DNA from 2 places in the Arthrobacter ginsengisoli genome. Region 1 is predicted to be linked to the other one. Evidence: riboswitches for the same ligand, from Rfam matches in the RefSeq annotation. Region 1 holds a riboswitch; the other holds the start of a gene.
The links. Region 1 has a riboswitch for S-adenosylmethionine ahead of J2X01_RS13905 (DUF1737 domain-containing protein). Riboswitches for the same ligand answer to the same signal wherever they lie in the genome.

Region 1 (8,093 bases):
GACGTCACCACCAGGACCTCGGAACTGCGCGCCCCCGAGGATAAAATCCACCCGATGCCTTTTCCCGGGCTGAACATCGACAACCTGCCGTTCTTCGCGGTCATCGCCGCGAATGCCCACGGCCAGACCCTGATCCACGACTGGGTCTACGACAACCGCGCGATCTACCTGACCGAGCTGAACAAACTCGGCGCCCAGGTACAGCTGCTGGACCCGCACCGGATCTATGTCAACGGGCCCACGAAATGGCGCGCGGCCGAAGTGGGCTGCCCGCCGGCCCTCCGCCCCGCGGCGTGCCTGCTGCTGGCGATGCTCGCGGCCCGTGGTGTCTCGGAACTGCGAAACATCTACGTGATCGAGCGCGGCTACGAGGACCTTGCGGAGCGGCTCAACACCATCGGCGCGAAAATCGAGTATTTCCAGGACTGAATCCTCTCCGAGCCTTTCGGCGGTTCCTGTCGCACAATAGAAACATGCGGACCTTCGGCGTGGAGGAAGAACTGCTCATAGTGGATCCCGAAACGGGGATGCTGCTGGCCCTTGCCGACCTCATGTTGCCCGGGCTGGTGCCGCCGAAGCTGGACGACGCCCAGGTTCTCGCGGGGCAGCAACCGGTCCACGACGGCGGTGCGGACTTCAGTTACGAGCTCAAGCTCGAGCAAATCGAAACCCAGACCCGGCCATGCCTGGACTACCAGGAACTTCTCCGGCAGCTCAGGCAGGCCCGGGCACTGGCGGACCACGCCGCCCGCGAGCACGGCGGCCGCGTCGCGGCCCTGGCCACCTCTCCCCAGGGCGCCGCCACGCACCTGACACCGAATCAGCGCTATCTGACGATGCAGCAGCGCTTCGGGCTCACGGTCCGGAACCAGCTGACCTGCGGCCTGCATGTCCACACCTTCGTGGAGTCCCCGGAGGAAGGCGTGGCCGTGATGGACCGGATCCGGGACAAGCTGGCCGTCCTGATCGCCCTCAGCGCAAATTCCCCGTACTGGAACGGTGCGGAGACCGGATTCGAAAGCTACCGCACCCAGGCGTGGAACCGCTGGCCCGGTTCGGGTCCCACCATGATCTTCGGCAGCCTGCCGGTCTACCGGCGGCTGGTGACCAGGTTGGTGGAAAGCGGCGTCCTGATGGATGAGGGGATGGTCTATTTCGATGCCCGGCTGGCCAGGCTCCATCCCACCGTGGAGGTCAGGGTTGCAGACGTCTGCCTGCGGGCCGAGGACGCGGCCCTGATCGCCGTAATCGTGCGCGCCCTGGTCGAATCGGCGTCGCGGGAATGGGACGACGGCGTCGACCCCGCCCCCGTGCCCACGCTGCTGCTGCGGATGGCCGCCTGGCAGGCCAGCAACTGCGGACTGCGCGGGGAGCTGCTGGACTTCGGAACCTTCACCCCTGCCCCGGCCGCCGATGTGGTCCATGCCCTGGTGGACTTCGTGGCCCCCGTGCTTCAGGAGCAGGGCGAGCTGGAGCTGGTGCGGGAGGGCGTCGACAGGATCCTGGCGGAGGGCACCGGCTCGCAGCTGCAGCGGGGGCCGTTCCGGTCGGGCGGGCTGGCCGCCGTCGTCGAAGAGGCCGTCGAAGTGACCACGCGGGGGGGCGCCACCGGGAACCCGGCTCAGGAGGTCCCGCTGCTGGGTCGGGTCCGCCGCGGCTGAGCCTCACAGCACCATGCGGCAACTGAATTGACTACGCCGCCGGAACCGCCGGCGGACCATATCGGGCCCGCAGCGGAACGGCGGCCTCCACCAGGATCCCGCGCAGCCAGTCCTTGAACGGATCCTCCGCGAGCCACGGGTTCCAGACCATGTCGATGCCCAGGGTCTGGATCGGGAAGGGAAACTCCTCCATCCGCAGGTCGAAGCGGCCCTCGAATTCCAAGCCGACCTGATACCGGTGGACCGCCACCCCGCCCGCCCGGGCGATCAGGTGCGGAATGAACAGGTAGTCGGACACGCGCTGGCCGACCGTGTACGGCACCTTGTGTTGGTCGAGGATCTCATACGGCCGCAAACGTTCCGGGGACGCGTCCAGAACCACGTGAGGTACGATTTCCAGCAGCTCCAGCGCATTGGCATCCCGCGGTGAGTCCCACGACGTGACGACGACCCAGCGGTCGTCGTACAGGCGCTCGCGCGGGTGCGGCGTAGCGAACGTCTCGGGAAGCAGGATGACGTCCGCCGCATCCTCGGCAAACACCGCGATGGTCGCGGAGGACGTAGTGCGCAACCGCAGGACCGTGTTCGGCGCACGCTCCGCCAGCAGCCGGGTGATGGTGCTGCCGATGACGAACGCGGTGCTGTTCGTCATCGCCACGGTGATCAGCCGGCTGTCGGTTGCGGGGTCAAACGGCGCGGCATTGACGAGCCGGGCCGTCTGCGTGAGCGTCTGCCGCAAGGCCGGCAGGAGCTCCGCGGCACGCGGCGTCAGGACCATTCCGCGCCCCTGCCGCACGAGGAGTTCGTCATTGAACATGCGCCGCATGCGCGTCAGCCCGTGGCTCATGGCCGGCTGCGACAAGCCGATCCGGCTCGCCGCGTTCGTCACCGACCGCTCGTCCAGCAGCGCCAGGAGCGGCACCAGCAGGTTGAGGTCGACTGAAGCCAGCCGGGCCAACTCACCGTCCATCCCCGACCCTTCCTCGTTGCTAGGCATAACTCGCAGTTTAGCAATTCATTCATGCGGTGCATATGAACGATGAGCATTATTCATTTGTCGAACGTCCCGCCTGCTGGAAAACTCGTTTACACCCTGGTTGTGACCCCCGCCACCCGCTGCATTCAGTATTCAAAGGAGAAAGCCATGAAGATTGTCCTAGATCGACCGCGCTGCGAAGGCCACGGGCTCTGCGAGGAAGCCGCACCACAGCTGATGCACCTCGACGACCAGGGCGAACTGGTGCTGGACATCGAGACGGTCGGTGACGATCTTGAACCGGCGAAGGCCGCGGTTCGCGTCTGCCCGGTTGCCGCGCTGCGGCTGGTGTGACCATGCGGCTGAAACGCATCGTCGTCGTCGGAAATGGCATCGCCGGGCTCACCGCGGGCGACTCCCTGCGGGCAGCCGGTTTCGACGGCGAACTGACCATCGTCGGCGATGAGCACCATGCGCCGTACAGTCGTCCCGCCCTGTCCAAGGCTGCCCTCCTGGACCCCGAAGACATGACCTCCCATCAGCTGCCTGCATCGACCCACGAGGCGCAGGAGATGCTGGGCCTCAGCGCGACTCGGCTCGATGCCGACCGGAAGGTGGTGCACCTCGAGGACGGCAGCGGCCTCCCGTTCGACGCCGTGGTCATCGCCACCGGCTCCCGGGCACGCCGCCTGGGCAGCGGCGCAAATGCCAACCCCTGCGCCGACGAACTGACACTGCGCAACCTTGAGGATGCGCTGGCGCTGCGCCGCCGGCTGGTGCATAAGCCGTCCGTCGTCGTCATTGGCGGCGGTGCCCTGGGGATGGAGATTGCCTCCGGCTGCCTGTCCGTGGGCTGCGAGGTGACCCTCGTGGCGCGTGATCGTCCGCTGACCAAAGCGCTGGGTCCGTACCTGTCCGACGTATTCCTGGCCGCTGCCCGCGGCCAGGGGCTCAGGCTGGCGCCGTCCCACGCGGTCGAACTGCGCAGTACCGGTGGACTCACGGCCGGCGGGCAGACGCTGGTTGTGCTCGCCGACGGTTCAACCATCGCGGCCCAACTCGTGGTCAGTGCTGTCGGGGATGCCCCCAACATCGAGTGGCTGGCCTCAAGCGGTCTGCTGGCCAACGGCCGGCTCGAAGTCGACAGCCGCGGGCGGGTCCGGCCCGACATCATCGCCGCGGGGGATGTGGCCGCGTTCCCGACCAGGCGCGGCCTGCACCGTGTTCCGCTGTGGACCAGCGCCATCGAGCAGAGCAAGGCCGCGGCGCTGGCGCTGGTGCGGGGCGATGACGCGCCGCAGCTGGACTTCCAGCCCTACTTCTGGACCGAACAGTTCGGGCTCAGCCTGAAGGCGAGCGGTTTCCTGCCCCTGGCCGGTGCACCCGAATTCCTCGACGGCGATCCCCGCCACGGACCTGCCATCATGCGCTGGTCCCACCGGGACGGTTCGGGCACCGCCGTCGCGGTCAACAAACGGATCCCAATTCCTAAGCTGCGGCGTCTGAGCGAATCCGCTGCCGCACTGGCATCGCCCGCTGCCTGACGTCAGCGGGAGGGGGAATGGCGCCGGCCGCCTTAGACCTGTTTGAGCGACTGGTCGAGGTCGCGGATCAAATCATCGAGGTCCTCCAGGCCCACGGAGAGACGCACCACGCCGTCGCTCAGCCCGATCGCCGCCCGGCCCTCCGGGCCCATGGCGCGGTGCGTCGTGGTCGCGGGGTGGGTGATGAGGGACTTCGTATCACCCAGATTGTTGGAGATGTCAATGATCCGCAGCGCATCCAGCAGCGCAAAGGCGGCCTCTTTCGCGGAACGCCCGGCGGACGGGGACAGCTCGAAGGTCAGCACCGTGCCGCCGGCCTTCATCTGCCGGGCGGCCAGCTCGAACTGCGGATGGGAGCGCAGCAGCGGGTACTTGACCCAGTTGACCGCGGGCTGTTCCTCGAGCCATTCGGCCAGCCGCAGCGCCGAGGCGGAGGCGTGGTTCACCCGCAGGGCCATGGTCTCCAGCCCCTTGGTCAGCACCCACGCGTTGAAGGCCGAGAGCGCGGGGCCGGTGTGTCGCATAAGCTGCTTGACCGGGCCCTCGATGAACTCCCTGGTGCCCAGGATCGCGCCGCCGAGCACGCGGCCCTGGCCGTCGATGTGTTTGGTCCCGGAATACACGATCACATCCGCGCCGAGCTCCCCGCAGCGCTGCAGCAGGGGAGTGGCAAAGACATTGTCGACGACGACGCTCGCCCCGGCCGCGTGCGCCAGTTCGCTCACGGCCGCGACGTCCACGATTTCCTGCATCGGGTTCGACGGCGACTCGAAGAAGACTGCCGTCGTCGGTTCCGAGAGCGCAGACCGCCACTGCGCCAGGTCCGGGCCGTCCACGAAGACCGTCTCCACACCCCAGCGGGGAAGGATCTCGTTGAGGATTACGAAGCACGAACCGAACAGCGAACGGGCCGCGACCACCCGGTCGCCGGCGGCCAGCAGGGCGCCGAGCGCGGTGAAGACCGCGGACATGCCTGAGGCGGTCGCAAAGCAGGCCTCGGTGCCTTCGAGCAGCCGGAGCCGTTCCTGGAAAGTGGCCACCGAGGGGTTGCCGTAGCGGGAGTACACGAACCGCTCGTCCTCGCCGGTGAAGGCGCGCTCCGCGGCGGCCGCGGATTCGTACACGAAACCGGAGTTCAGGAAGATCGGCTCGGACGTTTCCTGGAAGCCGGTGCGGTCCAGCCCGCCGCGGACCGCCTGGGTGTCGGCGCCCCAGCCGGCGGCGTCAGGGTTGAAGCCCACTTAGTGCTTCCCGGGGTTGGCGGGCAGGCCGCGGTTCTTCCACCCGTTGACAGTGCGTTCGCCGTACCGGTCCGGTTCGCCTTCAAAGCCTTCCAGGACGTTGAAGGAGGTGAATCCGGCCTCCGTCGCGGCGGTCGCTGCGGCGATGGACCTTGCGCCCGAACGGCACAGGAACACCAGCTCGGTGCCGTCCCCTTCGGGGACTTGGAGTTTCAGCTGTTCAACGAACCGCGCGTTGGGGATGCCGCCGGCAAGATTCCACTGGATGAAGAGCGGATCGTTCCGCTTGCCGCCCGCGGATGTGGTGTCCGGGATGCCGATGTGGGCCCATTCGCCCTCGGTGCGGACGTCCACCAGGATGGCGCCCTCCGCAAGCTTCGCCCAGGCCTCGTGCGGGCTGAGGTCCCCGGCGTAGCTCACGCGTGGCCCTCGCCGTCGAACTCAAGGTCATCCACTGCGTTAGCGACGGCGGCATCGGCGCTGGCGATGGCTGCCGGCAGGACAACGGCCTGGGACACGATGACGCTGCTGCCGTTGAACGTCGCGGCCGGGCTGCCGTGCAGCACATAGCCGTCGGCCAGGGCGGCCGAGACGCGCTCGCAGAAGGCGCGGTCATCGGGGCCGGTGAACAGGCGGTACGCCAGTTTCTCCTCGGCGGCACCGGGGGTTACGAGGGACGGGACTGGCGCTGTAACGGGGACAGCGGGGGCGGACGCGTCAGGCACGACGGATCTCCTTCTTTCACGCTTGCAGCTCGAATGGTCGATATGCCGAGTATTCACCTGAGGCACCCCGCCGCGAAAGGGAGGGTTGCCGACCGGCCAGTCAGGGCTTGGCGCCGGGTCTCATTACTCACAAAAAACGTAACACCTGGGACGCCGGCCCGCAGAGCAGCAGCCGTCATGCTAAGTAACGCTCCGCCAGGCAACGCGGGTGGTTACTCGATCGTGGCGTAGAGCGCGTTGAGCTCCGCCGTGAGTTGCCGGCGCAGCTCCGGGGTGCCGATCTCCTTGCCGTCGATGTGATTGACGGGCGCCAGCAGCCGGATGCTGGAGATCAGCCAGACCGCGTCGGCGTCGTACAGGTCCCGGGGCTCCAGCGGGCCGTAGCCCAGCTCCCAGCCGGCGGCCTTGGCCGCGGCGAACAGGGCACCCTGCGAGGTGCCGGGCAGGATCCCGCTGTCGAGCTGGGGGGTAATGAGCCGCCGAACAGTACGGACCCCGCCGCTCCCGTCGTCGGACGTCTCCAGGTGCGCGAGCAAAACGGTCGACGTCGGGCCCTCCAGCACGCGGCCGTCCGCGGAGGTGAAGATGACGTCGTCTGCGCCCTGGGCATGCGCGTAGCGGAGTGCGGCCATGTTGACGGCATAGGAGAGTGTCTTGGCGCCCATCAGCAGCCACGGGGCCCGTTCCCCGACTTCGCTGTCGTAGCCGCGGTCCAGCAGGATGACGTCGACTCCCGTTTCGCGCTGCCGCCTGCCGGCCGGTCCGGGGGCCGAGGCCTGGACCCAGCAGGTGGGTGTGGCCGCCCCTTCCACGCCACGGGTCACGAGGAGCTTGACGACGAGCTCGTCGTCATCGCTGGTCGCGGCGCCCGGCACGTGCCCGCGCCGGTATTCGCTGACCGCCGTCGTGATCGCCCGGCGCCAGGCTTCCTCCGCCGGGATGTCCAGTTCCAGCAGCCGGGCGGACCCGGCCAGCCGGTTCAGGTGCGCCTGGAGCTTGCGGGGGCTCCCGCCCACGGCCAGCAGCGATTCGAAGACACCGTCCCCGCGGGTGGCACCCTGGTCCGTCGCCATCAGCTGCGGCTTGGTGGCGTCGGCCAGCCGGCCGTCGTGGAAGGCGGGATCGAGGAAGACCAGCACCGGTACGGGCGCGGCGGCAGGAGAAGTCATGGCTTCAGCTTAGTGCGGCGTGCCGCGGGTTAGGATTTGACGGGTGCCCGTTCCGGAACTGTTCCGCGGGTCTGGAGCTTGAGGGGTTCGCCTGTGCTGTGGCCATTTTCGCTGGCGGAATCGCTTCCGTCCTGGGTGATCCTGATTCTGACCGTGGTTGACCTCGCGATCCGTGTGCTGGCCCTCGGCATCATCCCCGGAAACCGCCGCCCCACCACCGCCATGGCCTGGCTTTTGATCATCTTCTTCGTCCCGGCCCTGGGCCTGGTCCTGTTCCTGCTGTTTGGCAACTTCCGGCTCTCCCGCAAGCGGCGGGCGCAGCAGGACGCCGTCAACACCCGGGTGCGCGCCGGCACCTCCGAACTGGCGATGGTGGAAAGCCGCTACGACGGCCCGGAATGGGTGGCCTCCGCGGCCGAGCTGAACAAGACCCTGGGCTCGCTGCCGATGGTGGACGGCAACCACGTCGAGCTCCTGCCCGGCTACCCGGACTCGATCAAGGCAATGGCCGCCGCCGTCCGTGAGGCCGAGTCCTTCGTCAACGCCGAGTTCTACATCCTGAGTTCGGACCACATCACGGACGATCTGTTGACCGCGATGGAAGAGGCCGCCGAGCGCGGCGTCGAAGTCCGCCTCCTGTTCGACCACCTGGGGACCCTGCGCATCAAGGGCTACCGCAAGCTGATCGCCCGGCTTAAGGCCGGCAAGATCCGTTGGCGGCCGATGCTGCCGCTGAACCCGCTGCAGGGGCAGTGGCGCCGGCCGGACCTGCGCAAC
Region 2 (8,093 bases), on a different contig from region 1:
CCACCCGGCGGCCGCCGCACCGAGTCCCAGGACGAGCGACAGTCCGAGGTAGGCCAGCCCGACGGCGGGGAAGCCGCCACGGAGCTGCTGGTCGATGGTGAACACCACGGCGGAAAAGGTCGTGAACGAACCCAGCAGCCCGGGGCCGAGACCGGCCCGCAGCCAGAAGGCGGTCTTCGGCCGTGCGATCCAGACCGTGGTGAGGGCCGCGAGGACAAAGCTGCCCAGGACGTTGATCACCAGAGTCGTCCACGGGACCGTGCCGGGAATTTCGGGGAACACGACGCCGGCGCCGTAGCGCAGTTCGGTTCCGATCAGGCCGCCGACGGCGACGGCGGCCCACGCGCGCAGCCCGGGCAGTCCGGGCCGCGCCGCAACTGCCGCCGGTGGCGGAGCCTTCGCCGCGCGTTTCATGCCGCGGCGCCCGCCGGGGCTGCTGCCCGCATTCAGGGCCGCTTGAGGCTGCAGCCGGGATGGACCTTCTCGCTGTGGACCCAGAGGGCGGATGCGACTTCGGCCGCGAGGTCAAACTCCTGCCGGGTCCCGCCCGAGCCGATGCGCACGACCAGGGCGCCGCCGAACGGTTTCCGGCCCAGGACCTCGATGTCCGCGTCCAGCCCGATCCGCTGGGCGGAAAGGTAGCGCAGCAGCTCGGGGTTTTCGTCGCTGATCCGGGTGATCAGGCCGGTGTGCCCGGCGTCGAGCTCGCTCATCCGGTGGGCGGCGGGCACCCTCACGGTGCCGTCCGCTGCCGGGATCGGATCGCCGTGCGGGTCCCGCACCGGGTTGCCGAGTTTGGCTGCCATCCGTTCAATGAAAGTCTCCGAGACGGCGTGTTCCAGAAGTTCGGCTTCGTCGTGGACCTCATCCCAGCGGTAGCCAAGCTCCCGGACCAGGAATGTTTCAATCAGCCGGTGCCGCCGGACCATGGACAACGCCAGCCGGACGCCGTCGGCTGTGAGGGTGATGGCGCTGTAGGGCTGGTGGTCCACGAGACCCTGGTCCTTGAGCTTGCGGACCATTTCGGAGACCGAGGAGTTGGCAACGCCGAGGCGCTGGGCCAGCTGGGTGGAGGTGATGGGCTTGTCCTGCCACTCCGTGAAGGAGTAGATGACCTTGACGTAGTCCTCGATCGAGGAGGAGGGCAGACTGGTCTTCACAGCCTCCAGCCTACCGTCAGGCGGCGCCGGAGAACGTCAGCCACAACAGGACGAGGTTGAGCACCACCACCAGGATCACGCTGATGATGGCGGCTACACGGAGGGCCATCCCATCGGCGAAGCGGCCCATGAGGGCCTTGTTGCTGGTCAGGACCACCAGCGGGACCAGCACAAAGGGGATCCCGAAGCTCAGGACGACCTGGCTGAGGACCAGGCCCCAGGTTGGATCGAAGCCGATGCTGAGCAGCACCACGGCCGGGATCAGGGTGACGACGCGGCGGGTCATAAGCGGGATCCGGATCTTGAGCAGGCCCTGCATGATGGATCCGCCGGCGTAGCAGCCCACGGAGGTGGAGGCCAGGCCGGAGGCGAGCAGGCCGACGGCGAAGATGACGCCGATGACCGGGCCCAGGTTGTTGGTGACTGCGGCATGGGCGCCTTCGATGGAGTCCGTCCCCTCCTCGCCGCCCAGGGTCGACGCGGCCAGCAGCAGCATCCCGATGTTCACGATCCCGGCGATCGCGAGGGCCGCCACGACGTCCCAGCGGGTTGCCTTCACAAGACGGGCGATCGCCTGCGGGGGGACGTGGACGTGCGGGTTCGGGCGGTGCCGGTCCCTGGAGAGGGCCGAGTGCACGTAGATGGCATGCGGCATCACCGTGGCGCCCAGCATGCTGGCGGCCAGCAGCACGGTCTCCGGTCCCTGGAAGCCCGGGATCAGCCCGGCCGCCACGCCCGCGGGGTCGGGCGGGCTGATAAAGAGGCCCGTCAGGAATCCGATCGTGATGATGCCCAGCAGGAACATGATGATGTACTCGAAGGGCCGCTGCCGGTTCCGGGCCTGCACGGCCAGCAGCAGCATGGACACGCCGCCGACGATTACAGCGCCGAGGGGGAGCGGCAGGCCGAAGAGCAGGTAGAGCGCGATCGCGCCGCCGACCACCTCGGCCAGGTCGGTGGCAGCGGCCACGATCTCGGCCTGGACCCAGAAGGCGCGGCGCCACAACGGCTTGAGCCGCTCGCCGAGGATCTCAGGCAGGCTTTTTCCGGTGACGATCCCGAGCTTGGCGGACTGGTACTGGACCAGTACGGCCATGATGTTGGCGGACACCAGCACCCACACCAGGAGGTAGCCGTACTGGGCGCCGGCCGTGAGGTTGGCCGCGACGTTGCCGGGGTCCACGTACGCGATTGCGGCGACGAACGCCGGTCCCAGCAGGCCGATCACGGCACGGCTGCCACCCGGCTTCCGCCGCGCGGGCGCTGCCGGGGCCTGCGGTTGGTGTCCTGTTACGTCCAGCACGGGGGCTCCCTGGTGATCGTAAGTGTCGGCAAAGACGCGATGGTGGCGGCAGGTTGCCGCTGGCACCGGTCTTTGCTTGCCTACAATCAATTATTAGGCATGCCGAAACTTTAGGCCAGAGTGCCCCCGCGGCAAGGTCGCCGTCACGGACTGCGGCGGTCTCAGGCGCGGACGGCGCGCCAGCTCTGCGTCAGGTACGGAAGCGGGAGGATCTCGCCGGGATGGTGGCCCAGATGCCCGTGCAGGTACCAGTCGAGGTTGCCAAGCACCTTGGCGCGGGTTTCCTCGCTGGCAGCCAGGTAGTAGCTGCGGGACTTCGTCAGCTCCATGATGTCTGCGGTGCGCAGCGGATCTTCCCAGCGGGTGAGGTGGCTCTCCAGGCCGGTGAATTCCGGACCCAGCGGCGGTTTGAAATGCGGCTTGTGCACATCGCCGGCATGCATGATGCGCGACAGCCGGTGCACCCAGGGGACGGACGTGTCCAGCTGGTTCCAGATCAGCCCCAGGACACCGTGGGGGCGGAGGATCCTGGCGATCTCCGTGCTGGCCAGGAGGGGATCGCACCAGTGCCAGGCCTGGGCGACGGTGACCAGGTCGAAAGCCGCGGCGGGCAGCCCGCTCTGCTCGGCTGAGCCCTCGACGGCGGCGACGCCGGGAAGTGCCCGGCGCAGCTGTGCCAGCATGTCGGCGGACGGATCCACCGCCACCGTGTGCAGGCCGCGCTCAAGCAGCAGCGCGGTGAACTTCCCGGTTCCCGCGCCGAGATCCGCGGCGTCCTTCGCGCCGGCGGGGATCAGCCAGTCGGCTGAGTCGCCCAGGTAGCCCGGGCGGACGCGTTCGTAGTGTTCCCCGCCGTCCTGGAAGCTCTGCCCAAGTTCCCGGCGCCGCTCCTGGTACAGTTTGGGGCCGCCGCGTGCCACGTGTGATCTCCTTCGGCAGGTCCGGATGGGTACCTCTCGAATTTACCGCACGCGGCACGGTCGGTGTTTCCAAGGGTCGTGCAGCCGCCGCCCTGTCAGTCCAGCGTGCAGGGGGCGGCGCCGGCGGTGCCCGGTGTGTTGGGCGCCCAGTGCGGGTAGCTGCGGGTGTCGTTGGCCGGCACCCAACGTCCGGCATCCACCACGTAGTCCCAACCGAGGCCGGTCTGGCGCAGTTCCCGGATCCCGGCGAGCAGCCGCTCGGCGTCCTCCAGCCGGGAACCCAGGCCGAAGCTGGCCCGGAGCGAGCCGGCCGGCAGACCGAGCCGCCGGAGCAGGGGGTGCGCGCAGAAGCGGCCGTCACGCAGTCCGATGCCGTGTTCTGCCGACAGGTACGCCGCCACGAGGCCGGCGTCGTAGCCTTCGAGCGAGAAGTTGACGACGCCGATCGTCCCGGTGCCCGCGGGTGCATCGAAGGAAGCGCTGTCCGAGAAGATCTGGTGGACCCTGACGCCGTCGAGCCGGCTGAGGCCTTCGACGAGGAAGGACCGGATGGCGTTTTCGTGCGCGTGCCACTGTTCCACGTCCAGATCGGCGATCACCTGCGTGGCGCGGGCCAGCGTGGCTGCGCCGAGGACATTCGGGGAGCCGCCCTCGTGCCGGGCCGGACCGGTGGTCCAGCTGACCGCATCGACCCGGGCGTCCTGCACGGCTCCGCCGCCGGCCAGGTGCGGTGTGCCGGCGTCGAGCCAGTCGGGACGGCCGATCAGCACACCGGCGCCGAAGGGTGCGTAGAGCTTGTGCCCCGAAAAGGCGAGATAGTCGACGTCGTCCGCGGCGATGTCGATCCGCCGGTGCGGGGCAAGCTGCGCGGCGTCGACGACGATCCGGGCGCCATATTCGTGCGCCAGGGCGGCCAGTGCCCGGATCGGCAGGATCTCGCCGGTGACGTTGGAAGCCCCGGTGACGGCCAGCAGGCTGACGCCGCCATAGGCGAGTTCCTTCCGGAGCAGTTCCAGTGTGCCGGCGAGCGTGGCGGCGGCGATGACACTGCGGTGCGGCACCTGCTGCCACGGCAGCAGGTTGGCGTGGTGTTCGATGTCGAGGTAGAGCACCTCACCGGTGTGCACGCCGTCGGCTTTGGGCAGGCAGCCGGCCAGCAGGTTCAGGGAATCGGTGGTGTTCCGGGTGAAGATCACGGCATCGTCCGGGCGGCCGCCCACGAAATCGCGGACAATCGTGCGGGCGTTCTCGTACACCGAGGTGCTGATCTGCGAGGCATAGCCGGCGCCGCGGTGGACGCTCGCATAGTACGGCAGGATCTCGTTGAGATAGGCCGAGACCACGGACAGGGCCGGGGCCGAGGCGCCATAGTCCAGGTTGGCGTACCGGACGTTGCCGCCCTGAATGAGCGGTGCCTGGATCTCGGCACCGGTCACCGCGGCCAGTGGCCGGCGGGCGACGGCGAACCGGGCATCAGAACCGGCGCCGGCAGTGGCAGGAAAAGTGACAGTTGTCATGGGACCTCGCTTGAAAAGGACCCCACATACCGGGGATCCGCGCTTGCCGGGTCCATTCCGGACCGGCCAGGTCGTCACCCGGGGCACCCCACCGCGAATGGAGGGTTGCCGGCCAGCAAACCGGGGTTTCGCGCTGGCACTCGTGACCTTTTTCGAGCCTAGGACATTCCCCGTTCCGGCGGGAAGGTGCGGGCCGAATATGAAGCTGTTTGTTACGCAGCCGCCGCCGGGAGCCGTTGCTACAGCAGGTCGTCCAGACCCGGGTTGAGGCGCTTGAGGACCTCCGAGTGCAGGATGGAGTTGGTGGCGAGGGCGTTGCCGCCGAAGGGGCCGTCTTCGCCTTCGAGCGAGGTGAAGCGTCCGCCGGCCTCCGTCACGATCGGGACCAGCGCGGCCATATCGTAGAGGTTCAGTTCGGGCTCGCAGGCGATGTCGACGGCGCCTTCGGCCACCAGGCAGTAGGACCAGAAGTCGCCGTAGGCCCGCGTGCGCCAGACCTCCTCGGTGAGGCCGAGGAATTCATCGAGGTTGCCGCGCTGCTTCCATCCGCCGAGGCTGGAGTAGGACAACGAGGCGTCCGAGAGCTGGGAGACGTTGGAGACCTTCAACCGGGTGGCGGCCGCCAGCGACCGGCCCATATAGGCTCCGGCGCCCTTGGCGGCCCACCAGCGTTTGCCCAGTGCCGGGGCGCTCACGACGCCAACGACCGGCTCGCCCTCGTCGACGAGGGCGATCAGGGTGGCCCAGACGGGGACGCCGCGGACGAAGTTCTTGGTCCCGTCGATCGGGTCGATGATCCAGCGGCGCGAGCCGTGGCCGGAACTGCCAAACTCCTCCCCGAGGACGGCGTCGCGCGGCCGGGAGCGGGACAGCTGGCCGCGGATGGCTTCCTCGGCTGACTTGTCGGCGTCCGTCACCGGGGTCAGGTCCGGCTTCGTCTCGATCCGAAGGTCGAGCGCCTTGAAGCGGCTCATGGTCTGGGAATCTACGGAATCTGCCAGGACATGGGCAAGGCGCAGGTCATCGTTGTAGCTCGAAGCGGGTTGACTCATGGTTCCAAACTACCGCCAAAGCGGACGGCGGGGCGGGAGGCCACGTTGCTGCGCCGCCGGATGCTGCCCGGCGCGGCCCCGGGCAGCGCTCCGGAAGGCACGCTCAGGAGACGGTGCCGAGTTCCTTGACGTCCTGGGCTTCCATCCGCGGGTCCGTCCCGAGCAGCCGGCGCAGTGAGCCAAGCCGGGCCGGCCCGGATTCGCCGGCATGGCCGGCGGCCACCCAGGCGTCCACGCCGCAGTTGACGGCGCTGGAATCGTGCTTGCAGCCCCGCTCGCAGTCGTCGGTTCCGGGCTCGAGGTCCGGAAAGGAGTGCAGGATCCGGTCGGGGTCCACATGGGCCAGGCCGAAGGAGCGAATGCCGGGGGTGTCGATGATCCAGCTGCCCGCGGGCGCATCGTTGACCTTAAGGGCCAGCGCCGAGGAGGAGGTGTGGCGCCCGCGGCCGGTGACGGCGTTGACGCCGCCGGTGGCGCGCTCGGCGCCGGTCAGCGCATTCACCATGGTGGACTTGCCGACGCCGGAATGGCCCAGCATGACGGTGACCTTCCCGTCGAGGTAGTCGCGGAGCTGGGAGACGGCGTCCTTGTCCAGCCGGGCGGAGAGCCCGTCGTCGGAACGTGCATCGATGCCGGAGGCCTCGGAGTCCGCCGTCTTGGAGATGATCACCGGAAAGGCGAGGTGCTGGTAGTTGGCAAGGAGCTCCGCGGGATCCTTGACGTCGGCCTTGGTGACGAGCAACAGCGGTTCGATTCCGGCGTCGTACGCGGCCACGAGGGCGCGGTCGATGAACCCTGTCCTCGGCTCCGGGTTCGCAGCTGCCACCACAATCACCAGCTGGTCGGCGTTCGCGACGACGGCGCGTTCGATCGGGTCCGTGTCGTCGGCGCTGCGCCGCAGCAGGGTCTTGCGGTCCTGGATCTTAACCAGCCGGGCCAGGGTGTCGGGTTCCCCGGTGACGTCGCCGACAAGGGATACGAAGTCCCCGGAGACCACCGGGTTGCGGCGCAGTTCCCGGGCGCGGGCGGCGATGATTTTGCGTTCCTCGGGGGTGCCTTCGGCGACGACGGCGGTGTAGCGTCCGCGGTCCACGGTGATGATCCGCCCGGTGACAGCGTCGTCGTAGGCGGGCCGGTCCTTGGTGCGGGGCCGGGAGCCCTTTTTGTTGGGGCGGATCCGGACATCGGATTCGTCCCAGGAGTCAGTGCTGCGTGCCACCGGCGTCCTTGTCTGTGGGAGTGGAGCCGGCAGGAGTGGAGTCCGCGGGGGCGCCCTGGGCCAGCATGGACTCCCAGAGCTGCGGGAAGTCCGGCATCGTCTTGGCCGTGGTGGCAATGTCCTCGACCTCGATGCCGGGAACGGCCAGGCCCAGGATGGCACCTGCGGTGGCCATCCGGTGGTCGGCATAGCTGCGGACGACGCCGGCGTGCAGCGGAGCGGGCCGGATGATGAGACCGTCCGCGGTCTCCTCCGCGTCGCCGCCCAGGCGGTTGATCTCGGCCACGAGGGCGGCCAGCCGGTCCGTCTCGTGTCCGCGGAGGTGCGCGATGCCGCCAAGCCGCGAGGGGCCGGTGGCGAGGGCGCAGAGTGCGGCGACCGTGGGGGCGAGTTCGCTGGTCTCGTCGAAGTCGGCGCCCTTGATCTCGGGGCCGCCGGTCACGGTCAGGGTGCCGTCCGTGAGCGTGACGGTGGCTCCCATGGTGGTGAGGATGCTGCGCCACAGATCGCCGACCTGCGTGGTCGCGGCCGGCCAGTTGGGGATGCGGACCGTGCCGCGGGTGGCCAGGGCCGCCGCGAGGAAGGGGCCCGCGTTGGAGAGGTCCTGTTCGATCCTGACGTCGAAGGCGCGGATCGGCCCGGGAGCGACGATCCAGTGGTCCGACCGGGAATCGTCCACGGCCACCCCGGCCCCGCGGAGCACGGCGACGGTCATGTTGATGTGGTCCAGGCTGGGGACGGGCTTCCCGGGACGCTCCTTGCTGCGGTGCTCGAGGTGCAGCCCCTCAGTGAAGCGGGCTCCGGCCAGGAGCAGCGCGGACACAAACTGCGAGGAGGCGCTGGCGTCGATGACGAGGTGGCCGCCGCGCACTTCGCCGGTGCCGTCGACCGCGAACGGCAGCGAGGTCGCCGGCCCGCCGCC

Region 2: another riboswitch for S-adenosylmethionine. It lies ahead of J2X01_RS11505 (aminotransferase class V-fold PLP-dependent enzyme); the one in region 1 lies ahead of J2X01_RS13905 (DUF1737 domain-containing protein).

What each region holds. Positions count from the first base shown of each region.
Region 1 is NZ_JAVDVQ010000011.1:115,280-123,372, reverse strand. Features, by position in the region: gene J2X01_RS13940 (UDP-N-acetylglucosamine 1-carboxyvinyltransferase) at 1-429, shown strand, start outside; gene J2X01_RS13935 (glutamate--cysteine ligase) at 474-1,661, shown strand; gene J2X01_RS13930 (LysR family transcriptional regulator) at 1,693-2,658, opposite strand; gene J2X01_RS13925 (ferredoxin) at 2,806-2,991, shown strand; gene J2X01_RS13920 (NAD(P)/FAD-dependent oxidoreductase) at 2,994-4,181, shown strand; gene J2X01_RS13915 (O-succinylhomoserine sulfhydrylase) at 4,214-5,422, opposite strand; gene J2X01_RS13910 (rhodanese-like domain-containing protein) at 5,423-5,842, opposite strand; gene J2X01_RS13905 (DUF1737 domain-containing protein) at 5,839-6,066, opposite strand; SAM riboswitch class IV at 6,161-6,275, opposite strand; gene J2X01_RS13900 (aminodeoxychorismate lyase) at 6,360-7,316, opposite strand; gene cls (cardiolipin synthase) at 7,410-8,093, shown strand, end outside.
Region 2 is NZ_JAVDVQ010000008.1:140,506-148,598, reverse strand. Features, by position in the region: gene J2X01_RS11525 (fluoride efflux transporter FluC) at 1-414, opposite strand, end outside; gene J2X01_RS11520 (metal-dependent transcriptional regulator) at 447-1,160, opposite strand; gene J2X01_RS11515 (Nramp family divalent metal transporter) at 1,177-2,463, opposite strand; gene J2X01_RS11510 (class I SAM-dependent methyltransferase) at 2,625-3,383, opposite strand; gene J2X01_RS11505 (aminotransferase class V-fold PLP-dependent enzyme) at 3,479-4,900, opposite strand; SAM riboswitch class IV at 4,935-5,048, opposite strand; gene hisN (histidinol-phosphatase) at 5,140-5,952, opposite strand; gene rsgA (ribosome small subunit-dependent GTPase A) at 6,056-7,171, opposite strand; gene aroA (3-phosphoshikimate 1-carboxyvinyltransferase) at 7,155-8,093, opposite strand, start outside.